One region of the Streptomyces sp. NPDC091281 genome, then DNA from elsewhere that is predicted to be linked to it. Evidence: riboswitches for the same ligand, from Rfam matches in the RefSeq annotation. Region 1 holds a riboswitch; each other region holds the start of a gene.
What was found. Region 1 has a riboswitch for S-adenosylmethionine ahead of thrC (threonine synthase). Riboswitches for the same ligand answer to the same signal wherever they lie in the genome.

Region 1 (5,794 bases):
CCTCGGCGGTCTCGCCGATGTCGTACGGGTTCACCACCAGCGCGTCCTCGCCGAGCTCCCAGAAGGCGCCCGCCTCGCGGGAGAGGACCAGCGCGCAGCCCCGGTCGGAGACGATCGGGACCTCCTTGGCGACCAGGTTCATGCCGTCGCGGATCGGGTTCACCAGCGCCACGTCCGCGAGGCGGTACGCGGCCAGGGAGCGGGCGAAGTCGTCCTTGACGTGCAGCACGACCGGCGTCCAGCCGTCCGTGCCGTACGCGGTGTTGATTGCGTCCGCGACACGCCGCACCTCGGCCGTGTAGTCGCGGTAGACGGCGAGGTCCTGACGGGAGGGGTAGGCGAACGCGACGTGCACGACGCGCTCGCGCCACTCGGGGTGGTCGTCGAGGAGCTGCCGGTAGGCCAGCAGGCCGCGGACGATGTTCTTCGACAGCTCGGTGCGGTCGACGCGGACGATCGTGCGGCGGTCCGCGCCGATCTCCGCGCGCAGCTCGGTGATCCGCTCCTCGACGTCCGGCTCGTGCGACCGCTTGAGCAGGAAGTCCCCGTCGGCGCCCAGACCGTGCACGCCGATCTCCGTGCCGCCCGTGCCGCCGGTGAACGCGTCGCAGCAGGCGGCGAAGGCGTCCGCCCAGCGGCGGGTGAGGAAGCCGAGCCGGTCCGCGCCGAGCATCCCGGTCAGCAGACGCGCGCGCAGGTCGTCGGGGAGCAGCGCGAAGTAGTCGACCGGCGCCCACGGGGTGTGCGAGAAGTGGGAGATGCGCAGGTCGGGGCGGAGTTCACGGAGCAGTCCGGGGACCAGACACAGGTGGTAGTCCTGCACGAGGACGGCCGCGCCGGGCGCCGCCTCCTCGGCGAGCGCCTCCGCGAAGGCCCGGTTGTACGCCTCGTACGACGCCCACTGCCGCCGGAACTCCGTGTCGAAGACCGGCTCCAGCGGGGTCTGGTAGAGCAGGTGGTGCACGAACCAGAGGACCGAGTTCGCGATGCCGTTGTAGGCGTCGGCGTGCACGTCGGCCGGGATGTCCAGCATCCGCACGCCGTCCTCGCCGACGCCCTGCCGGACCGCCTCGCGGTCGCCGTCGGAGAGCGCCGAGCACACCCACAGCGCGTCCGCGTCGGGCCCGATCGCGGACAGACCGGAGACCAGCCCGCCGCCGCCCCTGCGGGCGTGCAGCGCACCGTCCTCCCGCACCTCGTAGGAGACCGGGCCGCGGTTGGACGCGACCAGCACCCGGGCGCCCTGACGGGCACCCCCGGCGGCGGCGTCGTGCGTGGAAGCCATAGCCCTCAACCTAGCCCGGTCCCCAAACGCTCAAACGTACGGAAGCGGACCTTCCACGGGGGGTGCCCGGTCGTATACGGACCGCGTATACGGCCTGCTCGCGGGGGCCGCGGGCCGGTTTCAGGCCACCTTGCGGGCGGCGTACTCGGCGATCTCCGCCATCGGCGGACGCTCCTCCGTGTCCACCGAGTACGTGCGCGGCTCGAAGCCGTCCGCGCCGCGCTCGAACTGGGTCAGCGCCGGGCGGATCAGATGCCCGCGGGCCAGCCGCAGCTGCGCCGTGCGGTAGATCGCCGCCGCCATCCGGCCGAGGGCCTGCCCGTCCTGGTGACGGTGCTTGCGCACCCCCACGTCGACCTGGGCGAGGGCGTCCAGCCCCACCAGGTGCAGGGCGTCCACCAGCATGCCCAGCTCCACGCCGTAGCCGACGGGGAAGGGAAGCTGCTCCAGCAGGCTGCGGCGGGCCGCGTACTCCCCGCCGAGCGGCTGCACGAAACCGGACAGCTGCGGCCAGTGCATGTTCAGCAGCGGGCGGGCCATGAGTTCCGTCACCCGGCCGCCCTGACCGGCCGCGCCGCCCAGCGGGCGGTCGTACATCGCCTTCACGAGGTCCACGTCCGGGTCGGTGAGCAGCGGGCCCACGATCCCGAGGACGAAGTCGGAGGAGAACTCCTTCAGGTCGGCGTCCACGAAACAGACGATGTCGCCGCCCGTCACCAGCAGGGAACGCCACAGCACCTCGCCCTTGCCGGGCACGGCCGGGACGCGCGGCAGGATCGTGTCGCGGTGCACCACCCGGGCGCCCGCCGCCGCCGCGACCTCCGAGGTGCGGTCGGTGGACCCGGAGTCGATCACGACGATCTCGTCCACCAGAGGGACCTGGCGCATCAGGTCGTGCCGGATCACGGCCACGATGTCGCCGACCGTCTCCTCCTCGTTCAGCGCGGGCAGCACCACGGACACCGTCTGGCCCGAGGCGCGCTTCGCGGCGAGGACGCGGTGCAGCGGGCGGTCGTCGACGGACCAGGAGCGGGTGGTCAGCCAGCGCTCAGCTTCTTCCAGCACGGTCGGCGGCTCCTCACTGTCGTGATCACTTCCGGCACACCCCGCACACACGGAGTGACCGTGAGATCCATCTCGCGGTTCGGACGTCTCACTCAACTGTCCTGGCCTTCGGTTACAGTCTTGAACAACGCGGATGACCATCGCATGTCCCGCATGCCGAGGCCGCCCGCCCCCACAACTTCATACCGCTCATCCAGAGGGGCAGAGGGACACGGCCCGATGAAGCCCCGGCAACCCTCCAGCCGACCCGTCACACACATCAGTGGCGAGGCTCCCGGCTCGGGAAGGTGCCAAATCCGTCTCACGGCGAAACGCGTCGTGAGGAAGATGAGGAGAAAGGGCCTCGCCTCACATGGCTGCGCAGACAGTTGAACGCACCACCACCCCCGTCGACCTCGGTTCCGCCACCGCGCTGTCCTGCCGCGAATGCGGCCACCGCGTCCCCCTCGGCCCCGTCTTCGCCTGCGCCGAATGTTTCGGCCCGCTGGAGATCGCCTACGACTTCTCCTCCTACGAGGCCGAGGAGCTGCGCAGGCGCATCGAGGCGGGCCCCGCGAACATCTGGCGCTACGCGCCGCTGCTGCCCGTCCCCGCGGACGTGGCGGGCAAGCCCAACCTGAACCCCGGCTGGACCCCCCTCGTCCAGGCCGACAACCTCGCCCGCGAACTCGGCGTCACCGGCGGCCTGTACGTCAAGGACGACTCCGGCAACCCCACGCACTCCTTCAAGGACCGGGTCGTGGCGCAGGCGCTGGAGGCCGCCCGCGCCTTCGGGTTCACCACCCTCTCCTGCTCCTCCACCGGCAACCTCGCCGGAGCCGTCGGCGCCGCCGCGGCCCGCGCGGGCCTGCGCTCCTGCGTGTTCATCCCGCACGACCTGGAGCAGGGCAAGGTCGTCATGGCCGCCGTCTACGGCGGCGAACTCGTCGGCATCGAGGGCAACTACGACGACGTCAACCGCTTCTGCTCCGAACTCATCGGCGACCCGGCCGGTGAGGGCTGGGGCTTCGTCAACGTCAACCTGCGGCCCTACTACGCCGAGGGCTCCAAGACGCTGGCGTACGAGATCTGCGAACAGCTCGGCTGGAAGCTGCCGGACCAGCTCGTCGTGCCGATCGCCTCCGGCTCCCAGCTCACCAAGATCGACAAGGGGCTCCAGGAGCTGATCCGCCTCGGCCTCGTCGAGGACCGCCCCTACGCGATCTTCGGCGCGCAGGCCGAGGGCTGCTCCCCGGTCTCCACCGCCTTCAAGGCGGGCCACGAGGTGGTCCGCCCGCAGAAGCCGAACACCATCGCCAAGTCCCTCGCCATCGGCAACCCGGCGGACGGGCCCTACGTCCTGGACATCGCGCGCCGCACCGGCGGGGCCGTCGAGGACGTCACCGACGAGCAGGTCGTCGACGCGATCAGGCTGCTGGCGCGGACCGAGGGCATCTTCGCGGAGACCGCGGGCGGCGTCACCGTCGGCGTCACCCGCAAGCTGATCGAGAACGGTCTGCTCGACCCGGCGAAGACGACCGTGGTCCTCAACACCGGCGACGGGCTCAAGACCCTCGACGCGGTGGCCGGCACCGGCCTCACCACCACCATCCGCCCGAACCTGGACTCCTTCCGAGAGGCTGGCCTCGCATGAGCGTGACCGTCCGTATCCCGACCATCCTGCGCACCTACACCGGCGGGCAGGCCGAAGTCAGCGCGGAGGGCACCACCCTCGGCGAGGTCATCGGCGACCTGGAGAAGCACCACACCGGCATCGCCGCCCGCGTCCTGGACGACCAGGGCAAGCTGCGCCGCTTCGTGAACGTCTACGTCAACGACGACGACGTCCGCTTCGAGCAGGGCCTGGAGACCGCCACCCCGGACGGCGCGGGCGTCTCGATCATCCCGGCCGTCGCGGGCGGCTGACCGCGCCGGCCCGACCCCCGGGCGGTTGACCGCCGTTCAGTACCCGCCGGTAGTGACCGTCGGTAACAGCGATTACCGAGTGTTCATCGAATTGCCCCCTCCGTGAGAGAAGCGGAGGGGGCAATTCTGTGTGATTGAGCGCGGTAGAGTTGGGGAACGCGCCCGCCGCTCGCGTGCCGCCCGCATATGAGGGCCGTCCCTCGGTGCGATAAGAAGCAGCCAAAGTGTGCGTGGCTTTTACGCCTTTTGCTCCCTTTATGGGGCCCGACTTGCCCGATATCCGGGCGAATTCTCACTATATTACAGACCCTTCACGTCTTGAATTCTCGTCCGATTGACCTGTTGCAGAGGGCAGTTGGACAGATACATTCGGCCGCGGTCGACGCGTTCCGGCGCACGCCCCCAACCAACTGGGGGGTGAGGTCTGACCCGGGTCCGCGGAGTGTGGATCTGTGCAAGGGCCAGTAATAGGGGAGTTAGGCATGGCTCAGGGCACCGTCAAGTGGTTCAACGCGGAGAAGGGGTACGGCTTCATCGCGGTCGACGGTGGTGCGGATGTTTTCGTCCACTACAGCGCGATCCAGATGGACGGATACCGCACCCTGGAAGAGGGCCAGCGAGTCGATTTCGAGATCTCGCAGGGTCAGAAGGGGCCGCAGGCGGACATGGTCCGGCTCGCGACCGGCTGAAGCGCGCGCCGACGCAGCGTCGTTCTTCCTTCTTGTTCCACCAGTTCCATCAGCTCCACCCGTTCCACCCGCTCCACGTGTTCCACCGTCGAAGGGCTCGCACCTCCCAGGGTGCGAGCCCTTCGAGCTGTCCGCGGCCGGGCGGACCGGGCGGCCAGGGGGCCCGGTCCCCGAGAGGCGCTTGCACTCGGCAGGGGCGAGTGCTAATCATTGGCGTTAGCACTCTGAAGGTGAGAGTGACAACGAAGGACCGGGTCGGTGAGGCCCGCAGGCCAGGTGGGGCAAGGAACCACGGGGCCGGCGAGCCGTCCGTCGCGGGCGCGGGCGCGGTCCGAAGAATCACCCCCAGTCCTGGAGGGACCACTTCACATGGCCAAGATCATCGCGTTCGACGAGGAGGCGCGGCGCGGCCTCGAGCGCGGCATGAACCAGCTCGCGGACGCCGTGAAGGTGACGCTCGGCCCCAAGGGCCGCAACGTCGTCCTCGAGAAGAAGTGGGGCGCCCCCACGATCACCAACGATGGTGTCTCCATCGCCAAGGAGATCGAGCTCGAGGACCCGTACGAGAAGATCGGCGCCGAGCTGGTCAAGGAAGTCGCCAAGAAGACGGACGACGTCGCCGGTGACGGTACGACCACCGCGACCGTCCTCGCCCAGGCCCTGGTGCGCGAGGGTCTGCGCAACGTGGCCGCCGGCGCCAACCCGATGGCCCTCAAGCGCGGTATCGAGAAGGCCGTCGAGGCCGTCTCCGGTGCCCTGCTGGAGCAGGCGAAGGATGTCGAGACCAAGGAGCAGATCGCTTCCACGGCCTCCATCTCCGCCGCCGACACCCAGATCGGCGAGCTGATCG
Region 2 (5,794 bases), on a different contig from region 1:
CCTGTTCCCCCGGGCGCGGGTGACGAGCCTGCTGCCGTTCCTGCTCTTCCTGCCGCTGCGCTTCCCGGCGTGGGTGGTGCTGCCCTTCTGGGCGGCGATCCAGTGGCTGGCGGCGGGCCGGGCCGGTTCCGGTCCGGGCGTGGCCTACCTGGCACACCTGCTCGGCTTCGGTCTGGGCCTCGGCTACGCGTGGGCCCGCTTCGGAGGGCCGACTAGAGTGCAGACAGCCCCGGCACCCGGGACAGCCTCGGCACCCGGGACCGCCCCGGAGCCCGAGACCGCCCCGGAGCCCGAGACCGCCGCAGCACCGCGGACAGCCCCCGCTCCGTCCCCCGAGGGAGAGAACCAGCCGTGATCACCGCGATCGTCCTCATCAAGACCAGCGTGGACCGGATTCCCGAGATCGCGGAGTCGATCGCCTCGCTGGAGTCGGTGAGCGAGGTGTTCTCCGTGACCGGCACCTACGACCTGATCGCCATGGTCCGCGTCCGGCAGCACGAGGACCTCGCCGAGGTGATCCCGGGCCGGATCAGCAAGATCCCCGGCGTGGAGGGCACCGACACGCACGTGGCGTTCCGCACCTACTCCCAGCACGACCTGGAGGCCGCGTTCGCCATCGGGCTGGACTCGTAGGGCCCGGCCGCGACACACCGGAGGGGGGCGCGGTCGGCCGCGCCCCCCTCGGTCGTCGTCGCGGCGGCCGTCCGTCCGGCCCGCCGGATCAGCCGACGGCCGGCACGCAGCGGCCGTCCTCCGTGCGGTACCGCCACTTCGCGCCCTCGCGCACCAGTTCCCGCACCGCGGTCACGAAACGCTCGACGTGCTCGTCGGGGGTCCCGGCGCCGAAGCTCACCCGGATGGCGTTGAGGGACTTCTCGCCGGGCGCCGCCTCGGGCGCGCCGCACTCGCCCTGGGTGCCGGGGTCGCTGCCGAGCAGGGTGCGCACCAGCGGGTGGGCGCAGAACAGGCCGTCGCGGACGCCGATGCCGTACTCGGCGGAGAGCGCGGCGGCGAAGTGGGAGCTGTTCCAGCCCTCCACCACGAACGAGATCACGCCGACCCGGGGCGCGTCGTCGCCGAACAGCGACAGGACCCGCACCTCGGGCACCTCGGCGAGGCCCGCGCGGACCGTGGCGATCAGGTACTCCTCACGGGCGACGAGGGCGTCGAAACCGGCCTCGGTGAGCGCCTTGCAGGCGGCGGCGATGGAGTAGGCGCCGATGACGTTCGGGGAGCCCGCCTCGTGCCGGGCGGCGCTGTCGTGCCACTCCACGTCCACTCCCCCGTCGGTCCGGCGGGTGACCCGGCGGCTGGCGCCGCCGCCCGCGAGGTACGGGTCGGCCGCGCGCAGCCAGTCCGCGCGGCCCGCGAGGACCCCGGCGCCGAAGGGGGCGTACAGCTTGTGGCCGGAGAAGGCGACCCAGTCGACGTCGAGGTCCTGGACGGAGACCGGGTGGTGCGGGGCGAGCTGGGCGGCGTCCAGGACGATCCGGGCGCCGTGCGCGTGCGCGGCGGCGGCCAGCTCCCGCACCGGCCACAGCTCGCCGGTGACGTTGGAGGCGCCGGTGACGCAGACCAGGGCGGGGCCGTGCGGGTCGCGGGCGGCGAGGGCGCGCTCCAGGGTGGTGACGGCCTCGGCGGGGGTGCGCGGGGCGTCGAGGTAGGTGACGCGGGCGTCGCGCCAGGGCAGCAGCGAGGCGTGGTGCTCGGTCTCGAAGACGAAGACCTGGCAGTCGGCGGGCAGCGCGGCGGCGAGCAGGTTGAGGGAGTCGGTGGTGGAGCGGGTGAAGACGACCTGGTCGTCGGCGCGGCAGCCGAGGAAGTCGGCGACGGTGCGGCGGGCGTTCTCGAACAGGTCGGTGGAGAGCTGGGAGAGGTAGCCGGCCCCGCGGTGGACGCTGCCGTAGTAGGGGGCGTACGCGGCGACGTCGTCCCAGACCCGCTGGAGGGCGGGGGCGCTGGCCGCGTAGTCGAGGGCCGCGTAGGTGACCTCGCCGCCCGTCACCAGCGGGACGGTGACGTCCCGGCCGAGGACGGGCAGCGGGCCACAGGCGGCGGGGGCGTCGGCGGCGGGCACCTCGGCGGAGGAGGCGACGACGACGGAAGCGGTGGCGGAGGCGGCGGCGGGGGCGGTGCGGGCGGCGGCGGAGGTGGCAGCGGACATGGCGAACTCCCGTTCGTGGCAGGCGGTTTCACCGCGCGAGCGGGCATGGCTCAAGCGCGGGAGACACGTGAAGGCGTGCGGAAAAAGGGGGATGCGGAGGCGGGGCTCTGCGGCCCTATCGCATTCGCTTGCTCACGGGGTACTCCTCCGAGGACCAGGACCCCTGGTGCTCACTCCGAGGAGTAAAGGGGTCCGCGCTTGCCGCAGACCTCGCTGCCTACGGCCTGGTCTTCACCCGGGGCACCCCGCCACGGACGGAGGGTTGCCGGACAGTCGGCCGGGGCCTCATGACTGTCGCTCATGACCTGGTACAGCATCTTGCCACACGATCATGGGAACGCAAGACGCGGTCCGGATGGTGGACCGCGCCCCGCGTTCCCGCCGCGCTCAGGCGTGGGTGGCGGCCGCCCAGCGGGCCAGGGTCTGCTTCGCGGCCCCGGAGTCGATGGACTCGGCGGCCCGCGCCATCCCGTCCCGCAACTGCTCGGCGAGCGGCGCCCCGGTGGGGTCGAGGGCGACGAGGGCGGCGGCCGAGTTCAGCAGGACGGCGTCGCGCACCGGGCCCTGCTCCCCGTCCAGCAGCCGGCGGGCCACGCCCGCGTTGTGGGCCGCGTCGGCGCCGCGCAGCGCCTCCACGGGCACCAGGTCGAGGCCGACGTCGCGCGGGTCGAAGCTCTCCTCGGCGACCTTGCCGTCCCGCACCACCCACACCCGGGAGGTCGCGGTGGTCGTCAGCTCGTCGAGTCCGTCGTCGCCCCGGAACACCAGCGAGGAGTGGCCGCGTTCGGCGAAGACGCCCGCGACGATCGGCGCCATCCGCGGATCGGCCACCCCGACCGCCTGGGCCCGTACCCGGGCCGGGTTGGTCAGCGGACCGAGCACGTTGAACACCGTGCGGATGCCCAACTGGCCGCGGGCGGCGCCCGCGTGACGCAGCGCCGGGTGGAACCTGACGGCGAAGCAGAAGGTGATCCCGGCCTCCTCGGCGACCTCCGCGACCCGCTGCGGGGTCAGGTCGAGGCGCACGCCGAGCTGCTCCAGGACGTCGGAGGCGCCGGAGGCGGAGGACGCGGCCCGGTTGCCGTGCTTGACGACCTTGGCGCCGGTCCCGGCCACCACGATCGAGGACATCGTGGAGATGTTCACCGTCTTGGCGCCGTCGCCGCCGGTGCCGACGATGTCGACGGTCCGGCCGGGCACCTCGATCACGTTGGCGTGCGCGTACATCGCGCGGACCAGGCCGTTGATCTCCTCGACGGTCTCGCCCTTGGCGCGCAGCGCCACCACGAAGCCCGCGATCTGGGCGTCGGTGGCCTCGCCGCGCATGATGCGGTCCATCGCCCAGGCGGTCGCGTCGGCGCTCTGGTCCCGGCCGTACAGCAGGGCGTTCAGCACCTCGGGCCAGGAACGGTCCGCCGCGGTGTCGCCTCCTGCGGGGGTCACAGCGCTCATCAGCCGCTCCTGGGTCAGTGTCGTCCCGCCGTACGGGACCCGTGTCTCGACGGGGTCCACCCTATCCAGCCCCGGACAGGGCGAAGGGCCCCGTCCGGGGTGCGGACGGGGCCCTTCGCGCACTGCGTGGCGACGCAGCGGTGAACCGGTGATCAGGCGGTCAGGGGATCAGTGGTGGCCGTGGCCGCTGGTGATCTCCTTGTACTCCTCGACGGTCGGCTTCGGGATCTGGCTCTCCTCGCCGAAGTACGACTTGCTGAGCTTGACGCGGGTCTTCTCGATCGGCGACACCTTGCGCTCGACACCGTTCTCGTCGACCGTGGCGCCGATCTCGGCGGGCGCGTACTGCTCGTGCGAGGTGAGCGTGTACAGCGCCTCCTGGCTGAGCGGCTCGTGCACCTCGATGAACTCACCGTGCGGCAGGCGCTTGATGGTGCCGGTCTCGCGACCGTGCAGCACCTTGTCCTTGTCGCGGCGCTGGAGGCCCATGCAGATCCGCTTGGTGACCACGAAGGCCAGGACCGGTCCGACGAAGAAGCCGATCCGGACGAACCAGGTCACCGCGTTGATCGACAGGTGGAAGTGGGTCGCGACGATGTCGTTGCCACCGCCGATCAGCATGATGACGTAGCCGGTCACCCACGCGACACCGAACGCCGTACGGGTCGGGGCGTTGCGCGGGCGGTCCGCGATGTGGTGCTCGCGCTTGTCGCCGGTGACCCAGGACTCGATGAACGGGTACAGGGCGATCACACCGAGGAAGAGACCGAACAGCACCAGCGGGATGAACACGCCCAGGACCAGGGTGTGGCCCCAGAAGTTGACCTCCCAGCCCGGCATGGCGCGGATCAGACCCTCGGCGAAGCCCATGTACCAGTCGGGCTGGGCGCCGGTGGACACCTGGTCCGGACGGTAGGGGCCGAGCACCCAGATCGGGTTGATCGAGGCGATGCCGGCGAGGGCCGCGATGGCGCCGAAGACCAGGAAGAAGAAGCCTCCGGCCTTGGCCATGTAGACCGGCAGCAGCGGCATGCCGACGACGTTCTTGTTGGTGCGGCCGGGGCCCGCGAACTGGGTGTGCTTGTGGTAGAAGACCAGGATCAGGTGGCCGACCACGAGCCCGAGCATGATGCCCGGCAGCAGCAGGATGTGGATCGAGTAGAACCGCGCGACGAAGTCGCCGCCCGGGAACTCCCCGCCGAACAGGAACATCGAGATGTACGTGCCGACGATCGGCGTGGACAGGATCGCGCCCTGGGTGAAGCGGACACCGGTGCCGGAGAGCAGGTCGTCCGGGAGCGAGTAGCCGGTGAAACCGGTGAACATGCCCAGGACGAACAGCAGGAAGCCGAACAGCCAGTTGATCTCACGCGGCTTGCGGAACGCGCCGGTGAAGAAGACGCGCATCATGTGCACGAACATGCCCGCGAGGAAGATCACCGCGGCCCAGTGGTGGATCTGCCGGATCAGCAGACCACCGCGCACGTCGAACGAGATGTGCATCGTCGAGTTGAACGCCTCGGACATCAGCTGTCCCTGCAGCGGGACGTAGCTGCCGTGGTACTCCACCTCGTTCATCGACGGGTGGAAGAACAGCGTCAGGTACACACCCGTGAGGATGATGATGATGAAGCTGTAGAGGCAGATCTCACCCAGCATGAAGGACCAGTGGTCCGGGAAGATCTTGCGCATGTTGGCCTTGGCCAGGGAGTAGATCCCCAGCCGACCGTCGGCCCAGTCGGCGACCCGCTCGCCTGCGGGTGCCTTGCGGCGGTCGTCCTTGTTGCTCATCCGCGCTCCCAGAAGGCAGGACCGACGGGCTCCGCGAAGTCGCCGAGCGCCTCGAGGTAGCCCTCGTCGTTCACGCCGATACGCAGCTGCGGCAGGGCGTGACCGGCGGGGCCGAAGATCACCCGGGCACCGTCGGACAGGTCGAAGGTGGACTGGTGGCAGGGGCACAGCACGTGGTGCGTCTGCTGCTCGTACAGCGAGATCGGGCAGCCGACGTGGGTGCAGATCTTCGAGTACGCCACGATGCCCTCGTGCGACCACTCGAGTTCGCGCTTGTCCTTGATGTTGTCCGGCTGGATACGGACGATCATCAGGGCGGCCTTGGCGATCTCGGTCTGGAAGTCGTGGTCGTCCTCCTCCAGGCCCTCCGGCTTGGCGAAGGTGAGG
Region 3 (5,794 bases), on a different contig from region 1:
CTCCGCCGACGCGCCCGCGTCCGCCGGACCCGCGTCCGCCCCACCCGCCGCGCGCCCGCCCGCGCACCGCCCCCAGGGGAGAGTCATGTCCGTCACACCGCTGGCCGCCCACCCGTCCGCCCGCCCCGCCCCCGCCTTCCGGGGCCGCATCGGACGCGACGCCCGCAGCGGCCACTACGCCGTGCCCGGCCGCTACCGCCTCCACCTCTCCCCGGCCGACCCGGACGGGCTGCGCATCGCCGTCACCCACAGCCTCCTCGGCCTCGACCGCGCCTGTCCGGTCACCGTCCTGCCCGCCGTCCCCGACTGTCCCGACGGCGGCCACTCGGCCCTGCGGCCCCTCTACGACGCCAGCGCCCACCGCTACACCGGCCCCGCCGTCGGCCCCGTCCTCAGCGACGACTGGTCCGGCCGCATCGTCTCCACCCACGGCCCCGACATCGCCCGCGACCTGGCCCGGCGCTTCGGCGGCGGCCGGGCCGTCCTCCACCCGTGCGGCGCCGAGTCCGAGATCGAGGCCGTCGAGCGGATGTGCGCCGAGGGCATCGAGGAGGCCGCCCAGCGGGCCGGGGCCGCCGCGGCCGGGGAGCCCGAGCGGGCCGTCGCCCTGGACACCCTGCTCGCCACCCTCGACGTCCTCGAACGCGGACTCGCCGCCCAGCCTCACCTGATCAGCCATCAGATCACGGCGGCCGACGTCGAGTTGTGGGTGACGCTCGTCCAGCTCGACACCGTCCACCGCCACCATCTGGACGCCGAGGCCGTCCGCCGGATCGCGGGCCACCGCGCGCTGTGGGACTACGCCCGCCGCCTGGCCGCCCACCCCGCCTTCGGCACCCACCTCGACCTCGACGCCGTGGCCCGCCGCCACCACGCCCGCTGTCAGGGCCTGGAGGCAGCCGGCTCCGCCGTCCAGATCCTGGACTGGGCCGCCCACACCGAGCCCGCCCAGGACACGGCACCGCAGGTCGAACGCCCCTGACCCGTTCCACCCCTCGGACCGGCGTTGACATTCATCCGGCCAACTGTCTTACTTACGCCCCAGAACGGTCATGAGCGTCAGCGACAAGCCCTGGCTTGCTGACCGGCAACCCTCGCTCGGCGGTGGGGTGCCCCAGGTGACGACCGGACCGGATGACGTTTCGGTAAGCGCGAGGGCCCCAGGGGCCGGAAGAAACACGGTGACGGACATGTACGCAGCTCCCAGGACGGCGCCCCGCCGCTCCGCGGGCTGCGTACGCCCGTACGCGCAGCCCCTGGTCGCCGACCGCGCCGTCGACCTCCTCCGCGTGAACAGCGCACTGTGTACCGCACCGGGCCGTGCCCGCTGTCGGGGCTGACCCCTCACACCGCCCCGCTTCCGCGTTCCTGACGCACACCGGCCCACCGGTGTGCCGTTGCCCGCCCCATCCCGGTTCTCCGTACGCCTCCGTGCGCCGTGCCCACGCGCCCGGCGCGGAGCGGTCCCCGCCGCCCCGCCGCCGCGGTCACCCACGTACGCCGTGGTCCGGGATGCCCGACTCCATCCGGAGCCCCTCATGACCGAACCCCCAGGCGCCGTCACCCTCGCCGAGGCACCGCCCGCCGACACCCCGCCGCCGCCCCGGCTCACCGCCCAGCGCGTGCAGCCGCTGCGCCGCCCGGGACGCTGGATCGCCACCGCCGTCGTCCTCGTCCTCGTCGCCCAGTTCATCCACGGACTGATCTCCAACCCGTTCTACCAGTGGGACCGCTTCGGCTACTGGTTCCTGCGGCCGGTCATCCTCGACGGTCTGCTGATCACCCTCGAAGTCACCGCCTACAGTGCCGTGTTGGGTCTCCTCGGCGGCATCCTGCTCGCCCTCGCCCGGCTCTCCCGCAGCCCCGTGCTCCGCGCGGTCAGCTGGACCTACGTCTGGGCGCTGCGCTCCATCCCGCTCATCGTGGTGCTGCTCTTCCTCTACAACTTCAGCGCCCTGTACAAGACGTTGAGCATCGGCGTGCCGTTCGGACCGGCCTTCTTCACCTTCGACGAGTCCCGGCTCGCCACCGACAAGGCGATCGCCGTCATCGGCCTCAGCCTCAACGAGGCGGCCTACGCGGCCGAAGTGGTCCGCGGCGGCATCCTCTCCGTGGACCAGGGCCAGCACGAGGCGTCCTCCGCGCTCGGCCTGCCCAAGGGCTACCAGTTCCGCCGGATCGTCTTCCCGCAGGCCCTGCGCTCGATCACCCCGAACTACGTCAACCAGCTGATCGGCCTCGTCAAGTCCACCTCGCTGGTCTTCTACGTGTCCCTGCTCGACCTGTTCGGCACCGCCCAGACCATGGGCTCCACCTACCCCGGCGACATCGTGCCGCTGCTCCTGGTGGTCACCGTCTGGTACCTGATCCTCACCAGCCTCGTCTCCGTCGTCCAGTTCTACGTCGAGCGCTACTACGCGCGGGGCGCCTCGCGCACCCTCCCGCCGACGCCGTTGCAGAAGCTGCGCACCGGTCTGACCGACCTGCGTGCCCGAATCCGCAGGGAGACCGCCGTATGAGCACCGAGACCGTCAAGAACGCGGGCACCGTGAACGACGCGGGCACCGTCAGGAACCCGGCAGACGCCGGCGACGCCGCCGGGCAGTCCGACACGGACCCCGACACCGACACGGGTACGGGTACGGGTTCGGGCGAGGTGAAGGCCGCCGGCGCGCTCATAGGTGCCGAGGTCGCGCCCGCCGCCGTGGAGGTCCACGACGTGCACAAGTGGTACGGCGCCCACCGGGTGCTGGACGGCGTCGACCTGACCGTGCGGCCCGGCGAGGTCACCGTCATCCTCGGCCCGTCCGGCTCCGGCAAGTCCACCCTGCTGCGGGTCATCAACCACCTGGAGAAGCCGGAGATCGGCTACGTCAGCGTCAACGGCGAGCTGATCGGCGTACGCCGCCACGGCGACCGGCTGCGCGAGCTGAGCGAGCGGGCCATCCTCGCCCAGCGCAGCCGCATCGGGTTCGTCTTCCAGAACTTCAACCTCTTCCCGCACCTCACCGTGCTGGACAACGTCGCCGCCGCGCCCGTCGCCACCGGCAGGCTCGCCAAACCCGAGGCACTGGCCCTGGCTCGCGAACTCCTCGACCGGGTCGGCCTCGCCGACAAGTCCACCGCCTACCCAAGGCAGTTGTCAGGCGGCCAGCAGCAACGCGTGGCCATCGCCCGCGCGTTGGCGCTGCGTCCCGGCGTGATCCTCTTCGACGAGCCCACCTCCGCACTCGACCCGGAACTCGTCGGTGAGGTCCTGGCCGTCATCAAGGACCTGGCCACCAGCGGCACCACCCTCGTCATCGTCACCCACGAGGTCGGCTTCGCCCGCGAGGTCGCCGACCGGGTCGTCTTCATCGACGGCGGCAGGATCGTCGAACAGGGCCCGCCCGCCGAGGTGCTGGACAACCCGCGCCACGAACGCACCCGGGACTTCCTCAGCAAGGTCCTCTGACCGCGCCACCCCGCCACCGCCCTCCGGCACTGCCCCCCGCCCCCGGCGCCGCGCACCCCGCGGCGCCCCCGAGACCTCCCCCCACACCCCCCACCACGCCCCCGCACCCACCTCACCAGCACCCTCGGCGACTTCCCGCGCGCCCAGCACGAAGGACGACCATGTCTACGCACCTCACCCGACGCAGCCTGATACGCGGCCTCACCGCGGCCACCGCGGTGGCCGCCCTCGCCACCGGGCTCGCCGCCTGCGGCGGGGAGAGCGACGCCGCCACCACCACGGAGAAGACCACCGAGGGCAGCGTCACCGTCGGCCGCCTGTCCAACGGCGCCGCCAAGGAGACCACCCTCAAGGTCGCCGAGGTCAAGTCGATCAGCGACAAGCTGCCCGCCGCCGTCAAGAAGAGCGGCACCCTGCACATCGGCGTCGGCGCTCTTCCGGCCGGGTTCGCCCCGCTCGCCTACGTCGGCAGCGACCAGAAGACCCTCACCGGCGCCGAGCCCGACTTCGGCCGCCTCGTCGCCGCCGTCCTCGGCCTCAAGGCCGACGTGAAGAACTCCACCTGGGAGAACCTCTTCGTCGGCATCGACAGCGGCAAGGTCGACGTCGGCTTCTCCAACATCACCGACACCGAGGAGCGCAAGAAGAAGTACGAGTTCGCCTCCTACCGCCAGGACAACCTCGGTTTCGAGGTGCCCAAGTCCAGTACCTGGAACTTCGACGGCGACTACAAGAAGCTCGCGGGCCTCACCGTCGCCGTCGGCTCCGGCACCAACCAGGAGAAGATCCTCCTGGAGTGGAAGAAGAAGCTGGAGGGCGAGGGCAAGAAGCTCACCGTCAAGTACTACCCGGACCGCAACGGCACCTACCTGGCCCTCAGCAGCGGCAAGATCGACGCCTTCTTCGGCCCGAACCCCGGCATCGCCTACAACGTCGCCAAGAGCGCGGGCACGGCCACCGCCACCCGTTCCGCGGGCACCTTCTCCGGCGCGGGCGAGACCCTTCAGGGCCTCATCGCCGCCACCGCCAAGAAGGACAGCGGGCTCGCCGAGCCCCTCGCCGAGGCCATCAACCACCTCGTCGAGGGCGGCCAGTACGCCAAGTGGCTCGCCGCCTGGAACCTCTCCAACGAGGCGGTCGCCAAGTCCGAGGTCAACCCGCCCGGCCTGCCTCTCGACAACGCCTGACGATACGTAAGGCGCCGTCTGGCGCCACCGATCCGCACGCACCACCAGCACGCGCACCCGCACACGCACGAAGAAGGGACTCCGCCCCCGTGGCCCCATCGACCGACCTCCGCGGCGGCGGAGTCCCCCTCGCCACCCGTCCCGCCCCGCCCCACCCCCTGGACAACGCCGTCTGGAACGCCCTGACCGGCCCCCACGCCCACCTCGCCGAACGGTACGGCCGCGCCGCCCGCTACCCGGCCGACGTGTACGCCTTCGCCGCCCTCGACGACCCCGCCGACCCGGCGGCCTGGGCCGACCTGCGCACCCTCGTCGGCCCCGCGACGGCCGTACGGGTCAAGCCCGTCGACCGGATTCCGGACGGCTGGGAGCTGCTCGGCGGCGGCACGGGCGTCCAGCTCGTCGCCACCGACGCCTTCCGTGACGCGCCCGACCCCGAGGCGCGGCCACTCGGCACCGCCGACGTGCCCGAGATCCTCGACCTGGTCGCCCGCACCCGGCCCGGCCCCTTCCTCGAACGGACCGTCGCCCTCGGCACCTACCTCGGGCTGCGTCACGAAGGGCGGCTGATCGCGCTCGCCGGAGAGCGGCTGCGGCTGCCCGGCTGGACCGAGATCAGCGCCGTCTGCACCGACCCCGCCCACCGCGGACAAGGCCTCGCCACCCGCCTCCTGCGTGCCGTCGCGGCCGGAATCCGCGAGCGCGGCGACACCCCCTTCCTGCACGCCGCCGCCGACAACGCCCCCGCGATCCGGCTCTACGAGTCCCTGGGCTTCGTCCTGCGCCGCCGCTCCACCATCGTCGCGGTCCGCTCGCCGGGAACATCCCACGAGGTGGGCACGTTGTGAGTCACGACGAGACGGCTCAGGCCCCGCCGCGACGGCGGTCGGCCGCCGTACCAGGGGCGGAGGTGACGGACGTGACCGAGGCGACCCACGGGGTGACGGCGCGGGACACCCGCCTCCCGCACCCGCCGCGGCCCCTCCACCTCACCTCCCGGCCCCACATCGACCTCCAGCGCGTCGCCGCCGCCCTCTGTCGCTGAACCCCGCCGCACCCGCCGCACCGGCCCCGGTCTGCGCACCGCGCCGCGTCCGGCGTGCCCCGCCGCACCCCCGCCGCGCCCGCCCCGCGTCCCCGGGCCGGCCCTCTC

Region 2: another riboswitch for S-adenosylmethionine. It lies ahead of ACIQPQ_RS04020 (aminotransferase class V-fold PLP-dependent enzyme); the one in region 1 lies ahead of thrC (threonine synthase).
Region 3: another riboswitch for S-adenosylmethionine. It lies ahead of ACIQPQ_RS15295 (amino acid ABC transporter permease); the one in region 1 lies ahead of thrC (threonine synthase).

The regions. Positions count from the first base shown of each region.
Region 1 is NZ_JBIVUY010000004.1:517,156-522,949, reverse strand. It holds gene ACIQPQ_RS13895 (trehalose-6-phosphate synthase) at 1-1,285, opposite strand, end outside; gene ACIQPQ_RS13890 (glucosyl-3-phosphoglycerate synthase) at 1,406-2,350, opposite strand; SAM riboswitch class I at 2,537-2,684, shown strand; gene thrC (threonine synthase) at 2,703-3,983, shown strand; gene ACIQPQ_RS13880 (MoaD/ThiS family protein) at 3,980-4,255, shown strand; gene ACIQPQ_RS13875 (cold-shock protein) at 4,738-4,944, shown strand; gene groL (chaperonin GroEL) at 5,314-5,794, shown strand, end outside.
Region 2 is NZ_JBIVUY010000001.1:913,356-919,149, reverse strand. It holds gene ACIQPQ_RS04030 (rhomboid family intramembrane serine protease) at 1-355, shown strand, start outside; gene ACIQPQ_RS04025 (Lrp/AsnC family transcriptional regulator) at 352-633, shown strand; gene ACIQPQ_RS04020 (aminotransferase class V-fold PLP-dependent enzyme) at 722-2,164, opposite strand; SAM riboswitch class IV at 2,354-2,470, opposite strand; gene trpD (anthranilate phosphoribosyltransferase) at 2,552-3,616, opposite strand; gene ACIQPQ_RS04010 (cytochrome bc complex cytochrome b subunit) at 3,785-5,407, opposite strand; gene ACIQPQ_RS04005 (Rieske 2Fe-2S domain-containing protein) at 5,404-5,794, opposite strand, start outside.
Region 3 is NZ_JBIVUY010000005.1:142,122-147,915, reverse strand. It holds gene ACIQPQ_RS15300 (glutathione S-transferase C-terminal domain-containing protein) at 86-982, shown strand; SAM riboswitch class IV at 1,049-1,158, shown strand; gene ACIQPQ_RS15295 (amino acid ABC transporter permease) at 1,539-2,519, shown strand; gene ACIQPQ_RS15290 (amino acid ABC transporter ATP-binding protein) at 2,516-3,454, shown strand; gene ACIQPQ_RS15285 (transporter substrate-binding domain-containing protein) at 3,616-4,641, shown strand; gene ACIQPQ_RS15280 (GNAT family N-acetyltransferase) at 4,731-5,489, shown strand; gene ACIQPQ_RS15275 (putative leader peptide) at 5,561-5,686, shown strand.